Regions from separate parts of the Sphaerisporangium sp. NPDC051011 genome, predicted to be linked through region 2. Evidence: riboswitches for the same ligand, from Rfam matches in the RefSeq annotation. Region 2 holds a riboswitch; the other holds the start of a gene.
What was found. Region 2 has a riboswitch for cyclic di-AMP ahead of AB0H21_RS05385 (hypothetical protein). Riboswitches for the same ligand answer to the same signal wherever they lie in the genome.
Positions count from the first base shown of each region.

Region 1: it holds a riboswitch for cyclic di-AMP, as region 2 does, so the genes downstream of both, AB0H21_RS38010 (NlpC/P60 family protein) here and AB0H21_RS05385 (hypothetical protein) in region 2, are expected to answer to the same signal.

Region 1 is NZ_JBFAGG010000025.1:83,367-90,901, forward strand. Features, by position in the region: gene AB0H21_RS37995 (L-aspartate oxidase) at 1-2,285, shown strand, start outside; gene AB0H21_RS38000 (type III pantothenate kinase) at 2,285-3,067, shown strand; gene AB0H21_RS38005 (LuxR C-terminal-related transcriptional regulator) at 3,652-3,816, shown strand; gene AB0H21_RS38010 (NlpC/P60 family protein) at 4,022-5,089, opposite strand; cyclic di-AMP (ydaO/yuaA leader) riboswitch at 5,095-5,296, opposite strand; gene AB0H21_RS38015 (amino-acid N-acetyltransferase) at 5,700-6,245, shown strand; gene AB0H21_RS38020 (RDD family protein) at 6,362-7,535, shown strand, end outside.
Region 2 is NZ_JBFAGG010000002.1:266,801-274,335, reverse strand. Features, by position in the region: gene AB0H21_RS05400 (sulfotransferase family protein) at 202-942, shown strand; gene AB0H21_RS05395 (PLP-dependent aminotransferase family protein) at 1,985-3,133, shown strand; tRNA gene AB0H21_RS05390 (tRNA-Lys) at 3,263-3,339, opposite strand; gene AB0H21_RS05385 (hypothetical protein) at 3,519-4,157, opposite strand; cyclic di-AMP (ydaO/yuaA leader) riboswitch at 4,459-4,599, opposite strand; gene AB0H21_RS05380 (LysR family transcriptional regulator) at 4,778-5,701, opposite strand; gene AB0H21_RS05375 (SDR family oxidoreductase) at 5,712-6,434, shown strand; gene AB0H21_RS05370 (OsmC family protein) at 6,912-7,310, opposite strand; gene AB0H21_RS05365 (hypothetical protein) at 7,340-7,535, opposite strand, start outside.

The sequences.
Region 1 (7,535 bases), on a different contig from region 2:
ATACCCTGGTCACCGAAGGGCCGGACGCGCTGCGCCGCCTCATGCGGCACGGCGCGCGCTTCGACCGCGACCCCGGCGGCAGGCTGCAGCTCACCCGCGAGGGCGGCCACCACCGCGACCGCATCGTCCACGCCGGCGGCGACGCGACCGGCGCCGAGGTCCAGCGGGCCCTCGTCGAGGCCGTGCGGGCGGCGGCGCCGGGGCCCGGTGAGTGCGGCGGCATCGAGATCATCGAGCACGCGCTCGTCCTGGACCTGCTCAAGGACGCATCCGGCGCCGCCCGCGGGATCACCCTCCACGTGATGGGCGAGGGCGCCAGGGACGGCGTGGGCGCGGTCCGCGCGGGCGCCGTCGTGCTCGCCACCGGCGGCATGGGCCAGGTCTACTCCGCCACCACCAACCCGCTGGTCTCCACGGGCGACGGCGTGGCGCTCGCGCTGCGCGCCGGGGCGGTCGTGCGGGACCTGGAGTTCGTCCAGTTCCACCCGACGGTCCTGTGGCTGGGCGAGGACGCGACCGGCCAGCAGCCGCTCATCTCCGAGGCCGTGCGCGGCGAGGGCGCCGTCCTGGTCGACGCCACGGGCGAGCGGTTCATGACCGGCGTCCACGAACTCGCCGAGTTGGCCCCGCGCGACGTCGTGGCCAAGGCGATCATGCGCAGGATGCTGGAGACCGGGGCGCTCCACGTCCACCTCGACGGGCGGCACTTCGGCGAAGAGAAGTGGCGCACGCGCTTCCCCACGATCTACGCGATCTGCCTGGAACACGGCATCGACCCCGCGCGCGAGCCCATCCCGGTCGCGCCCGCGGCCCACTACGCCAGCGGCGGCGTCCGCACCGACCTGCGCGGCCGCACCAGCGTCCCCGGCCTGTACGCCTGCGGCGAGGTCGCCTGCACGGGCGTGCACGGCGCCAACCGGCTCGCGTCCAACTCGCTGCTGGAGGGCCTGGTCTTCGCCGAGCGCATCGCGGCCGACCTTGCCGCCGAGGCCGCCGAGGCCGCCGAGCGTCCCGCGCCCGGCGAGCCGGTGGACGACGGCCGCGCCGCCGGACTGGTCGACCCCCGGGCGCGCGCCCGCGTCCAGGGCCGCATGAGCGCGGGCGCGGGCGTGCTGCGCGGCGCCGCGAGCCTGGCGGAGGTCGCCCGCGGCCTCGTGGACGCCCGCTGGACCCCCGTGACCGTCGAGCCGTGCACCGAGTCCTGGGAGACCACGAACCTGCTCACGGTGGCCACCGCGCTCGTCGCGGCGGCCGGGGCCCGCGAGGAGACGCGCGGCTCCCACTGGCGCGAGGACCACCCCGAGCGCGACGATGCCGGATGGCTGGGGCACCTGGACGTGACCCTGGGCGAGGAAGGACTGAGCATGACGTACCGGCGGCACGAAGGCGGGCCCGGGGAGACGGCCATCTCCGGTCACCTGGAGGCGGACCTCACCCTGGCCGGCCTCGACCCGGCGGCGGTCGCCGCGGTGATCGACGCGGCCCTCGCCGAGGACCTCGCCCAGGAGGGCGACGTGACCACGATCGCCACCATCCCGGCCGGTCAACCGGCCGTCGGCGACCTCGTGGCCCGCGCGGACGGCGTGGTGGCGGGCCTCGCCGTCGCCGAGGCGGTGTTCCTCGCCGCGTCCCAGGGACGCCTCACGGCCGAGCGCCGCGTGAAGGACGGCGAGCGCGTCGCGCGCGGCGACGTCCTGATGACGCTGACCGGCCCGGCGCGCGACCTCCTCACGGCCGAGCGCACCGCGCTCAACCTGCTCACCCACCTGTCCGGGATCGCCACGCTCACCAACCGCTGGGTCCGGGCCGTGAACGGCGCGAAGGCGCGCGTCCGCGACACCCGTAAGACCCTCGCCGGCCTGCGCGCCCTGGAGAAGTACGCGGTGAGGTGCGGCGGCGGCGTGAACCACCGGATGTCCCTTTCGGACGCGGCCTTGATCAAGGACAATCACGTGGTGGCGGCGGGTGGGGTCGCCGAGGCGTTCCGCGCGGTGCGGGCGGCGTACCCCGGCCTGCCCATCGAGGTGGAAGTCGACCGGATCGACCAGCTCGAACCCGTGCTGGCGGAAGGGGCGGAGGAGATCCTGCTGGACAACTTCACCGTCGAAGAGCTCGCACTGGCCGTGCGCCTGGTGGACGGCAGGGCGCGCCTGGAGGCCAGCGGCGGTCTCAGCCTGGAATCGGCGCGTGAGGTCGCCGAAACCGGGGTCGACTACCTTGCTGTGGGGGCGCTGACCCACTCCGCGCCCGCACTCGACATCGCTCTGGACCTACGGGGGGCTTGATGCTGCTCACGATCGACGTCGGCAACACCCACACCGTGCTCGGCCTCTTCGAAGGCGAGGAGCTGATCGAGCACTGGCGCCTCGCCACGGACGCGAGGCGCACCGCCGACGAGATCGCGGTCGTCCTCCAGGGGCTGCTCGGCCAGAGCCCCCTGCTCAAGGGCGCCGACATCAGCGGCATCGCCATCTGCTCCACCGTCCCGTCCGTGCTGAACGAGATGCGTGAGATGTGCCGGCGCTACTACGGCGACGTCACGGCCGTCATCGTGGAGCCCGGCGTGCGCACCGGAGTGCCGGTGCGCATGGACAACCCCAAGGAGGTCGGCAGCGACCGCATCGTCAACGCGCTCGCCGCCATCACGTTGTACGGCGGGCCGTGCGTGATCGTCGACTTCGGCACGGCCACCTCGTTCGACGCCGTGTCCGCCAAGGGCGAGTACGTCGGCGCGGTCACCGCCCCCGGCATCGAGATCTCCGTGGACGCCTTGGCGGCCGCGGGCGCGCAGCTCCACAAGGTGGAGCTCGTGCGCCCGCGCTCGATGATCGCCAAGAACACCGTCGAGGCGCTCCAGGCCGGCATCATCTACGGCTTCGCCGGGCAGGTGGACGGCATCGTCGAGCGCATGGCGCCCGAACTCGCCGCCGACCCGGACGACGTCACGGTCGTGGCCACCGGCTCGCTCGCCTCCCCCGTGGTGGACGAGGCGCGCTCGATCGACGTGCACGAGCCGTGGCTCACGCTCATCGGATTGCGGCTCATCTACAACCGCAACACCAGCTGACCCATTCGCCCGCGCGGGCGCGCATCGGCCGAGATCCATATCGAAGCGCCCGCGCCGATTACGCGGCCGGGCGAGGTCCAAAGCGTCTAAAGCCGGTCCCGGGGACACCTTCCGTACGCGGGCGAGTTCGGCCGAAAAAGGTCGGAATGGGCCAGTGATTTCACGGATAATTACGGGCGGAGACGCGTTGATCTTATATGCGCGGCGGGGGTGATCCCACCGTACGCGCCGCCGAACCCGTCGTCGACCAGCATCGCGGGCGTCCGGGGCCGCGTCCCCGGACGGTGCCCTCCTCGATCTTCACGCCTGTCGGCCCCCAGCCTACGGGTTCGCGAACATGTCATGAGTAGTTCACATATGCACTGGTATGTCAATCAAGAAGGGAACGCCTATGGAGGGTCGGAGCTTGACGACCTTTGAACGTGGCGTTTACCGTTCCTGACGGGCGAGCCAGAAGCATTCCAGTATGTTGCCGAGTTCGTCGTGGGGGAGGACACCCGATGGCGTATCCGGATCTGGTTTCCCGAGGGAATGACATTCCCCCGGGATCAGACGGCGTGGGGTTGAGTGACGATGATCTTCTCTTGCTCGCCGAGCTGGCCAAGGGCGTGACCGTCGACCGTGTGGGTCGGCGGCTCGACGTCAGCGGCCGTACGGTCCGGCGCCGCCTCCGGGGCATCTGCGACCGCATCGGCGTCGCCACCGCCATCGAGGCCGTGGCATGGGCGGCCCGCCGCAGGCTGATCTAGCCGATCCAGCCCGCGAGAGCCGGCCACCCCGGGAACCGGTCGCCCACCACCCGGGGTGCGCCTGTGTCAGTCGATCCTGTGTCGGCCTGTGCATCGGCGTCGGCCCGTGTATCGGCCCGATGTCGGCCGCCCCGGCCGGACTCGGTCGGCCCGGCCAGGTCGGCACGGTTGGTTCAGTCGGCCCGGCCAGGTCGGTTCGGTCGGCTCAGTCGGCGATGCGCACGGCTCCGGCGAATGGACGGTTGCCCAGCGGGACGACCCGCACGACGTCACCCGTGCGCGGGGCGTGCACCATCATTCCGCCCCCGATGTAGAGGCCGACATGGTGCAGGTCGCCGTAGAAGAACACCAGGTCGCCCGGGCGCATGTCCTCCCGGTTGATGTGCGTGCCCGCCGTCCACTGGTCGCCGGTGTAGTGCGGCAGGCTGATGCCGACCTTCTGGTAGGCCCACATCACCAGGCCGGAGCAGTCGTAGGTGCTCGGGCCCGCCGCGCCCCACACGTACGGCTTGAGCTGCTGGGTCATCGCCCACCTGGCGGCCTCGGCGGCCTTGCCCTGGCCCGGGATCGGGATGTCGATGCGGGTGGCCCGCCCGTATGTCTGCCCGGCCTGCGACAGCGCCCGCTTGAACAGCGTGCTCTCGGTCTTGGCGACCAGCTTGCGGATCTTGTCGCGCTGTGAGGACAGATCGGCGACGAGCTTCTTGACCTCGCCTTCGCGCGCCTTGGCGCTTTCCTTCGCGCGTTCGGCGATGTCCATGGACTTGGTGATCTGGGAGACCTCCTCGCCCTGCTGCAACTGGAGGGCGTAGGTGGTCGCGGCGCGGTCCAGGTAGCCGTCGGGGTCGCCGGACATCGCCAGCGCCAGGGAGGAGCCCACACCGCCGGTCATGTACGCGTCCTGGGCGTACAGGGCCGCCTGGCGGCGCTTCTCCTCCAGGTCGGTCTCGCTGCGCGTGAGCGTCTTCTTGGCGAGCTCGGCCGAGCGCTGCGCCTGCTTCAGGCGTTCCTTCTGGCCGTTGTACTGCTCGGTGAGCGACTCGATCTGCTCGTAGAGGCTCTCGACCTGGTTCTTGAGGTCCTTGAGGCTCGGCTTCGGCTCGGCGGTCGCCGACACGAGCGGCGAGCCGAACGTCAGGACGGTCAGGGCGGCGGTGACGAGCGCGATCCGGCGGGAAAGACGCTTGGTGACTCCGCCGGCTTGGGCGCGCTCCGTACGTTTGGGACGGGCATGCCTGCCCGCGCTTCTACCAGGCGTGCGCCTAGGCTGCACCAACGAGCTCCTCTCCTCGGCCGCCTACCGGGTTAGCTGACGGGTTCGGGCCGGAGTAGCCCTACCGAGCGCGCGACCACAGAGGACACGTCCATGCCCTCCCTCTCGGATTCACCCCGGGATGGCGGCCCGCCGGGGGCGTGCCCCCTGCGTGCGCCGTTGGGTCCCCGGTTCCCGCCGCTTACGGGGGTGCGGCCGGGATTCGGCGGCGCGGCCACCGCTGTGCGATGACCGGTATCGACGCTGGACACTAGTGCAGCTCAGGTTCCGCCTCAACCGGAACTGCGGATTCTGTTGAGATTTCACAACCGAGACATCACAGGATGATCACGCTCAAAGTGCTGGCAGCGCGGCATTACCCTGCGTTTACGCGTTTTTGACCCCATGTCGGGCGCGTGTGGCGCAGGTCCGCGACTGTGCGGAACGTCATATCCCGCCGAAGCGGATGGCGCCGCCGTCCCTTTGACGCCACGCGTTCACTCCGTCACCATCCGCCACACCGATATCGAGGGGGCGGGGTTTCGGGCAGCCCGATATCGCGATCGATCCCGGAATCGATGCGGTAACGCCGGCGGCGGCGGACCCGCGCGGGAGGATACCCTGGCGCTTCATGGAGCAGGTCGTGGAGTCCGTGCCCTCCGGCAGCACGGTGGTGGTGCGGCGAGCCCGCACGCCCGACGTCCGGGCCATCAGGCGGCTCGTCGACACCTACTCCGGCGACGGCCCGCGCCTGCTGCGCAAGTCGACGGTCACCCTTTACGAGGACGTCCAGGAGTTCTGGGTCGCCGAACGGGACGGCGCGGTCGTCGGATGCGGGGCGCTTCACGTCCTCTGGGAGGATCTGGCCGAGATTCGCACCGTTGCGGTCGATATCGGCTGCCGTGGCATGGGAATCGGGCATATGATCGTCGGCGCGCTCATCGACGCGGCTCGCGATCTGGGGCTGCGGCGGGTCTTCTGCCTGACGTTCGAGGTCGAATTCTTCGCCAGGCACGGTTTCGCCCCCATCCAGGGCACTCCGGTGTCTCCTGAGGTGTACGCCGAGTTGCTCGACTCCTACGATGAGGGCGTAGCCGAGTTCCTCGATCTGGAACATGTCAAGCCCAACACCCTCGGCAACACGCGGATGCTCCTCCATTTGGTCCCCCGATCTTGACCCTCGCGATGACCTGGTGGAAAGGTGACTGTTGATGCGGCTGTCGCTACGTTGGGCAACACCACTGCATGCGTGTCTGACATATGCCGCATGCGAAGCCGAAGTGAGGTGACACGGTGAGCACCGGACAGCCGCCGTACCCCCGCGACGAACCGGACGGCCACCAGCCGTCGTCCGGATCTCCGCAATACGGGCATCAGAACGCAGATCCTGAGGTGACGGTCGTCCACCGTCCTCAGCCGACATCGGAACACCCCAACCAGTACGGCCAGCAGCAGGGCTACGGCCAGCAGTACGGCCAGCAGCCGCAGTACGGCCAGCAGGGTCAGCAGTACGGTCAGCAGCAGGGCTACGGCCAGGCGGCGGCCGGTCAGGGCTATGGTCAGCAGAGTCAGCAGGGCTACGGCCAGCAGGGCTACGGCGACCAGGGCTACGGCGACCAGGCGTACGGGCAGCAGCAGGCGTCCTATGGTCAGCAGGGCCAGCAGGGTCAGCAGGGCCAGCAGTCGTACGGGCAGCAGCCGCAGTACGGCCAGCAGGGCCAGCAGCAGGGCTACGGCGACCAGGGCTACGGTCAGCAGAGCCAGCAGCAGGGTTATGGCCAGCAGGCGGGGGGTTACGGCCAGCAGCAGGGCTACGGTCAGCAGTACGGCCAGCAGGGGCAGCAGGCCCAGCCGGGGTACGGCGACCAGGGCTACGCCCAGCAGGGGTACGGCCAGCAGCAGCAGAGCTACGGCGAGCAGTACGGCCAGCAGCAGGCGCAGTACGGGCAGCAGAGCTACAACCAGCCTGGGCACTCCCCGCAGGGCTACGGCCAGCAGGGGTACGGCCAGGCGCCCGGCTACCAGCAGTCGTACGGTGCCGCCGCCGCAGGCCCGGTCCCCCCGGGCGCGCCGGCGCCGCTGGCGGAGTGGTGGCAGCGCCTCGTCGCCCGCATCATCGACGCCGTGATCCTCGCGATCCCGACGTTCATCCTCACCGCGGTCATCGCCGCCATCTTCGTCACCTCGCCGAGCTTCGACGCGAGCACGGGGACGATCACCGAGGGCGGCGGTGCCTTCATCGCCGGGCTGCTCGGCGCGATCATCATCGGCGTGGCCTACGTCGCCTACGAATTCCTGATGCTCCGGCAGCGCGGCCAGACGATCGGCAAGATCGCCATGGGCATCAAGGTCGTCCCGGTGGGCGGCTCCGTGCAGTCGCCGCTCGCCACCGACGTGGTGGGCAAGCGCGCGCTCGTCCTCTACGGGCCGAGGTTCCTCCAGTGGATTCCGTTCCTCGGCTGGATCG
Region 2 (7,535 bases):
CCTTCCAAGCCACGCCCACCAGGCACGGACAGGCGAGTCTTCGCAGGTCAGTGCATCATGGCCCGGCCATCCACGCTCTCACGCCGGAGCCGCGTGAAGCGCCGATCGGTGCACTCGAACCACCCGCGACCCACATGCGGAAATCGACAGCGAACCGTCATATCCTTTCCGCACGACCACGAACAGGCGGAGGCCAGCGTAATGAACGACGGAACCCAGGAAGCGCCCCGGATTTTAGCATTGTGGAGCGCGCCGCGTTCCCGGTCGACCGCATTCCTGAGAATGATGGCCGCCCGTGGCGACTACACCGTGGTGCACGAACCGTTCTCGCATGTCGCCGATTTCAGCGAGGCGCAGGTGGGCCCCTTCACGGCGCGCACAGAAGCCGAGTTGATCGCTACCCTGCGTGAGCTGGCCGCCCGTGAGCCGGTCTTTTTCAAGGACACCACGGACTTCCACTACCCCGGGCTGCTCGCCGACGAGCGCTTCCTCACGGAGGCGACCCACACCTTCATCATCCGTCACCCCGAACAGGCCATCGCCTCCCACTTCAAGCTCAACGCCGAGCTCGGCCGGGACGAGATCGGGTTCGCCTGGCTCGCCGAGATCTACGACGCGGTCGCGGCCAGGTCGCAGACGCCTCCCGTCGTGATCGACTCCGAGGACCTGATCGAGAACCCGGTCGGCACGGTCAAGGAGTACTGCGCCCGCGTCTCGATCCCGTTCGTCCCCGACGCGCTGAGCTGGCAGCCCGGGGTGCGCGACGACTGGCGCAAGACCCAGCGCTGGCACGAGTCGACGAGCCGCACCGACGGCTTCGTCCGCACCGACGGCGCCGACACCGACTTCGTCCGCGACAACCCGAAACTCGCCGCCTACCTCGACTACCACCTCCCGTACTACGAGCACCTGCACGCCGCGCGGATGCGCGTGCCGAGCTGACCGGCAGGCCCGGCCGGCCCGTGCCGAACCGCCGCCCCCGCCGAGTCGCCTGTGCGGTGTCCGCGCGCGATCACCGAGCCGCCCGCTTCGGTGTCCACCTGCGATCGGCGGGGCCGTCTCCTTCCCCGCTCACCACAGTCCCTTGATTCGGCGCCGGGTCGGCGGGGTGTGGAACGGCGAATCCGGCGCCACCGTACGGCGGGTCATCCGGTCGCCGTTCGCGGCCCTGTGGCGGTGAGCACGCCTGCCACAGGGCCGGCGGAATCTCCAGCCGGTTCGTCGGGAATTCGTTTCCCGCTCCGGCGCGGCATCCGGCACCTGCGCGAACACAAACCGAATTATGTTCAGTTTCGCCGTCAGTGGGGATTGGCCCGCCCGTCATCGCCCACTTGCTCCCCCTCATTCGCCTTTCTTCCGATCGCACGGATCACCCGCCCACAGGGCGTACACGCGCCGCCGCCGTCCGTCCAACCGCCCGCCCATGACTGGTCCGCTGACCAGTGGTCGAGGGCAGTTGTGGAGCCTGTGCAGCGGAAACACCACCACCCCCGCGCCGGGCATATCACACCGGGCATATCGCGCCGGGATGGTCCGCTCTCCCGAAGTCAGGCGGCGGGCGATTCCCGGGCCTTGAAATGAGGGCCTGGACGGCTCCATTCTCCCGCCCCTCACAGGCACGCCGCCGCACCGCCCCCGTCCAATGAATTGACACGTCCACGGCCCGCCGGGAAGCCCCGCGATGCTTCCGTCTCGTCACCATGCCGATTTCCACGCTGTGATGCCCAATAGACACGGCCCGTCGCCGCCCCGGCGGCATCGTCTGTCGTCTTCCCACCATTTCCCGAGTCCTCCTCACATTCCGTGACACCGCGCCGATTCCACTTTCCCCTGCTGATCCCACCTATACGTGCGCATGGTGAGGTGAGCGCGCGCGGCGGGGCCTTGACTGCGGCGGAGCGTCCCGATATGACTCAGGTGATCACTCTGCTCCCGGCGGCCACCACCCGCCGCCGGCCGCCGTCCACGAGATTGGGCCCGGGTCATGCAGGCACCGCGACAGCTTCCGCCGATGTGGACACCGGGCATCGTCCAGGGCGTTCCCCCGGACGGAGTCCTCGACCTCGCGGACGGGTATCTGGACCCCGAGCTGCTCCCCACCGGGATGATGGCCAGCGCCTACGCCGAGGCGCTGGACGAGTACGGGCCCGCGGCGCTGACGTACGGGGCGAACGCGGGGGTGGCGCCCCTGCGCGGCGCGCTGGCCGAGCGGGCGAAGGTCGCGGGCGGATACCCGTGCGAGCCCGAGAACGTCCTGATCACCGCCGGGACCTCACAGGCGCTGCACCTCCTGGCGACAAGGCTCGGCGCGCCGGGCGACGTCGTGCTGTGCGAGTGGGCCAGCTACCACCTCGCCAAGCGGATCTTCTCCGACTGCGGCTTACGGACCGTGCCCATCCCTGAGGACGCCGAGGGTCCCGACCCCGCTGCGCTCTCTGACCTGTTGCTCGACCTGCGGGCGGACGGCGACCGAGCGGCGTTCGCGTACCTCATCCCCACCTTCCACAACCCCACGGGGCGCGTGATCGGCGGGCGACGACGCGCCGAACTGCTGGAGGTCGCCCAGGATCACGGCCTCCCGATCGTCGAGGACGACGCCTACGCCGAGCTCTGCCTCGACCCGATCGACCTGCCCGCCCCGCTGGCGGCGATGGCCGGATACGACGGGGTCGTGCGGCTGTGCAGCTTCGCCAAGACCCTCGGCCCCGGCCTGCGGCTCGGCTGGATGCTCGCCGACCCCGCCCTGGTCACCAGGCTCGCCGGCGGAGGCCTGCTGTCCAGCGGAGGCGGCGTCAACCACCTCACGTCCCTGGCGGTCACGCCTCTCATCCAGCACGGCGCCTACGACCGGCGCCTCCTCTGGCTTCGCGACCAACTGAAGGCCAGGCGCGACGCCCTCGTCTCCGGCCTGCGCGCGGGAGGAGCCGACGCCTTCGCCGTCCCCCACGGCGGCTTCTTCCTCTGGCTGCACGGCCTGAACGCCCAGGCCATCGAACCCACCGGCGTCCGCGCGATGGACGGCGCCCTCTTCGGCCCCCTCGCCGAGCCGGGCCTTCGCCTCAGCTTCAGCTTCAGCTCCCCCACGGACCTGGAAGAGGCCGGCCACAGACTCGCCTCGGCCTACCGAGCCTGACAGCCAGGCGGTGTTACCGCCGCGTTGCCGCACCGGCCCACCGCCAAGGGTGTCGCGCCTTTACAGGCCCGGAAATGACTGTGGGCACCCTCCGCCAGCAGAGGATGCCCAGGTCATCGGCATTAACCGTGGTGCGCCGCCAGGGACTCGAACCCCGGACCCGCTGATTAAGAGTCAGCTGCTCTAACCAACTGAGCTAGCGGCGCATTGACTACGGCGACTTTAGCAGCACCCGCGCGGGTGCGCACATCGAGTGGACGGCGTATCGGGTGGCTCGCGGTGGCCCAGGCTTCAGGGGGTCGCCACTCTCAGCCTCGCTCTTCGCGTCCGGGACCGCCCTACCGGGGCCTTCGTGACGGGGGCTTCACGCCGAGGGAGTCGTGGCTCAGTCGCCGGCCAGGACGACCGGGGTGCGCGGCGGGGTGGCGGGGTGGTGGTCGTAGGACGCCCAGGCACCGCTGGAGAAGGGGACAGGGAAGTTCTTCTTGCCCTTGCCGTCGCCCCACTTGGTGACCACGTAGTCGACCTTGATGTGTCCGGCGTCGAAGCCCTTCACCGTGAGGGTGGAGTCGCTGAAGGTGCCGCCGGTCAGTTCCGCGAAGGTCTTGCCGTCGATGTCGAGCATCACGCCGCTGCTGGAAGGGATGCCGGGGCCGCGGTCGCCGATGAAGAAGGGCGCCTTCTTTCCCTTGTACATCACGTATCCCTCGGTGCCGAGCGGCCAGCTCGGGCTCGCGAAGAGCCCCTTCTGCATCGGCTTGCCGATCGCGGGCATGCCCGTGTCTCCCATACGGCCGGAGGCGTCGTCCCAGAAGTACGAGGCCTTCGTGGACCCATGGAGAAGGACGGGCTTGCCCTGGAAGGCCGGTTCGGTGACCGCGCCGTCGGCGGGCACGGGGGCAAGGACGCTCTGCGCGTCGGCGTCGGCGATGGCGGTCGCGCCGAAGGCCGTCACCGCGGCGAGGCAGGCGCCGGCGATGCAGGAAGCCGGTCGCCAGGTGGGGGGGACAGCGAATGAAGTCATGGGGAGGTCGGATCTTTCATCAGAAGACAAGGACCGCGACTCCGGGCCGAGGGCGGCACCGATGCGGGAGTGGAAGGCGCTGTCTGATCACTGGATCGGCGAGACCATGTCAATCGCCGGGATCCGCGCGTTTCCGTGCTAGTGCAGAAAGTTGTGGCGTCAACCACCACGTCACAGAGGGCGAGCTACTCGCCCGGTGAGACGGCTGCTCCGAGCCGATTTGTCCGCCGCTTCTGACGGCGAGATCCGGGGCTTAGGGTAGCCCGGGGGATGGGTGCCGCGGAGTGGGGTGCTCCACTCGATCTCCTCTCCAATCACGCCTACCGGGTTAGCTGACGGGTTCGGGATTGGAGTCGCTCCCTACCGCTCGCGCGGATTCACCCCAAGGACTTGGGTCCCCGGTTCCCCTCGGCCCCGTTGCGGGCTTCGGAGATTCGACGTTCGGGGCGGCGGCCTTCGGGCTGAAGACCAGGTCACCGCCCGTCTTGGGTTAAGACCTTACCCACCAAGTCAGGACAAAGCCAACATTACCCCTCGAAAGCATTAGAAGATCTACCTTTCCCACCCAAACCTCGCATTTCAGGCATGGATGAGCGACGCTACGGGCACAGAACAGCCGGTCAAAGACGTGTTGCTACGCGGATCAGGTCGGCGACTGCGCGAAGCCGGCTCTGTGGCGGCCAAGCGATCACCGTTGTCACGGGCGGGGCATCCAGGACCGGAACGGCGGCGAGATCCCGGCGCAGGTCGGTGCTGGTGGACTCGGGCACGATCACGGTGGTACGGCCGAGCGCGATCAGCTGGAAGAGCTGTGTCAGGTTCCGTACCTCTGCCCCTGGCCCCTCCGGGTAGTTGCCGCCAGGACCGGGCCAGCGAGCCATCGGGAGTTCCTGCAATGCGGTGACCTCGGCCATCCGAACCTGAGAGCGGCCGGCAAGTGAGTGAGAGGTGGGCAGGATCGCCACCTGTCCCTCGGTATACAGAATTTCGGTGTCGAGTCCGACCGTCGAATCGAATGGCAAGTGCAGCAGAGCCACATCGGCTTGCCCGTTCTGCAGCAATTTCTGTTGCTGATGCGCCTCGCAGAGCAACAGATCGACGGTCGCTGCGCCGGGCTCCGCGCGGTAGGCATCGAGCAGTTTGACCAGCAACTCGCCGGCGGTGCCGGATTTGACGGCGAGGACGAGGTGGGGGCGCCTTTGCGCAGCCTGCTGAGTACGCCGCTCAGCTGCGGCCACCGCGCTGAGGATCGTGCGCCCCTCCGACAGAAGCACGGCCCCGGCCTCGGTGAGCGTGACCTTGCGGCTGGTGCGCTCCAGCAGCGTGACGCCGAGCTCTCGTTCGAGCCGGGCGATGGCGCGGGACAGGGGCGGCTGGGCCATCTCCAGACGCTGGGCGGCCTTGCCGAAGTGCAGTTCCTCGGCGATCGCGACGAAGTACCGCAGCTCGCGTATCTCCATGGATTCACAGTACGGTCGATTGATGTCGCTCGGATATTGCTGCAGTACCGAGATGGTGTTGGTGCCTGATCGAAGTGCAGCCATGCTCGGTGTCATGAGCGAGAAGACAATCGCACTGGTCACCGGCGCGAACAAGGGAATCGGGTACGAGATCGCGGCCGGGCTGGGCGCATTGGGCTGGAGCGTCGGTGTCGGCGCTCGAGACGAGCGGCGCAGGACGGACGCCGTGGCGAAGCTGCGCGCGGCAGGTACCGACGCGTTCGGCGTGCCCTTGGACGTCACCGACGACGAGAGCGTGACCGCCGCGGCGCAGCTGATCGAGGAGCGAGCGGGACGCCTTGACGTGCTGGTCAATAACGCCGGCGTCGCAGGCGACTGGCCAGAGGCACCTACGACCATCGACCTGGAGACCGTGCGACGGCTGGTGGAGACCAACGTCATCGGCGTCATCCGGGTCACCAACGCGATGCTGCCGCTGCTGCGCCGCTCGGCGCACCCGCGGATCGTCAACCAGTCCAGCCATGTCGCCTCGCTGACCCTGCAGACCACACCCGGTGTCGGGCTCGGGATCAGCGGGGCTTACTCACCGACGAAGACCTACCTCAACGCCGTCACCATCCAGTACGCCAAGGAGCTGAGCGGCACCAACATTTTGATCAACAGCGCCTGCCCCGGCTACGTGGCCACCGACCTCAATGGGTTCCGCGGTACTCGGACCCCTGAGCAGGGCGCGTTGATCGCCATCCGGTTGGCGGCTCTGCCCGACGACGGGCCCACCGGTCAGCTGTTCGACGACGATGGCGTCGTGCCATGGTGATGTTCTGACGTGTTGCTGCTGGGCTGCGGCTCAACGCGCCCCACCAGCGCCCGGTGAGCAGCCGTCCCCCACGGCCTGAGCTTGTTCTTTCGCCTCCGGGCCCGTACGTGACCGCCCGGATGGGGAATCGGCGGGCTCCTGGAACGGTACGGAGGAGAGATGTGTCCCGTGCGCGGGGGTGGGTGGGGACAAGTCGGGGCCGGGCAGTCCCCCGCCTGCCCGGCCCCGATCTCAAACGGTCCAGCGCCGATGCCTTCCCCCAAACGCATCGGGCGGTCCCGCTGAACGGACGCGGTCCCCCACCGCGTCCTTTTTGAGAAAAGCTCTTGTCCGCACCCTTGCGAGTGCCAGGTCCCATCCCTCTTGACCTGCCTTAACACTACATACGGGGGCCTGAGCTGCTCGTCATCGCAGGGTATAGATTCGGTCTAAGTCCCGGGGTTGACCGGGTACGGATGGACCCGCAGGCGCAGGCGGCTATTCGGGCAGTTCGACCTTGACCTCGACGCCCTGCTGCAGGGTGCGGCTGACCGTGCAGTGCCGCTCGTGGACCCGCTGGGCGACGGCGCGGAACACTTCGTCCGCCTCGGGGTCGCCTTCGGGAAGCTCGACGTCATAGGTCACCGTCACGGTGCCGAGCATGTTCGATTCGATCTTCGCGGCCTCGACGGTCATCGCGAGCCGGACGAGCCGGTGCCCGCGCTGGGCCGTGAGCGGCTCGACCGTCACGATGTTGCACCCGCCCACCGCCGCGAGGAGCAGTTCGACGGGGGTGAAGACCCCATTCTCGTCCCCGCCGCCGATGGCGACCCGCGCTCCGCGGTCGTTGCTCGCCACGAAGCCGTCTTCTGTACGCTCCACATTCACCGTTGCCATGGATGGAGCCTAGAGCCGACTCCGACGTGTCAGGCGTCCGGGTGCTTGGAGAGGTAGGCGATGTAGACCGGCCGCAGCGCCTCGCCGAGTTCGCCTTCCCCCGAGGCCATGGCGTCGCTCAGCAGCGCGGACACGCGGCTGAGGTCGTTGGCCGACTCGTCGGAATGGCCGCTCGCGGCCTCGGCCGCGGGGATGACCTTCAGCAGGTCCCACAGGAAGCCGAAG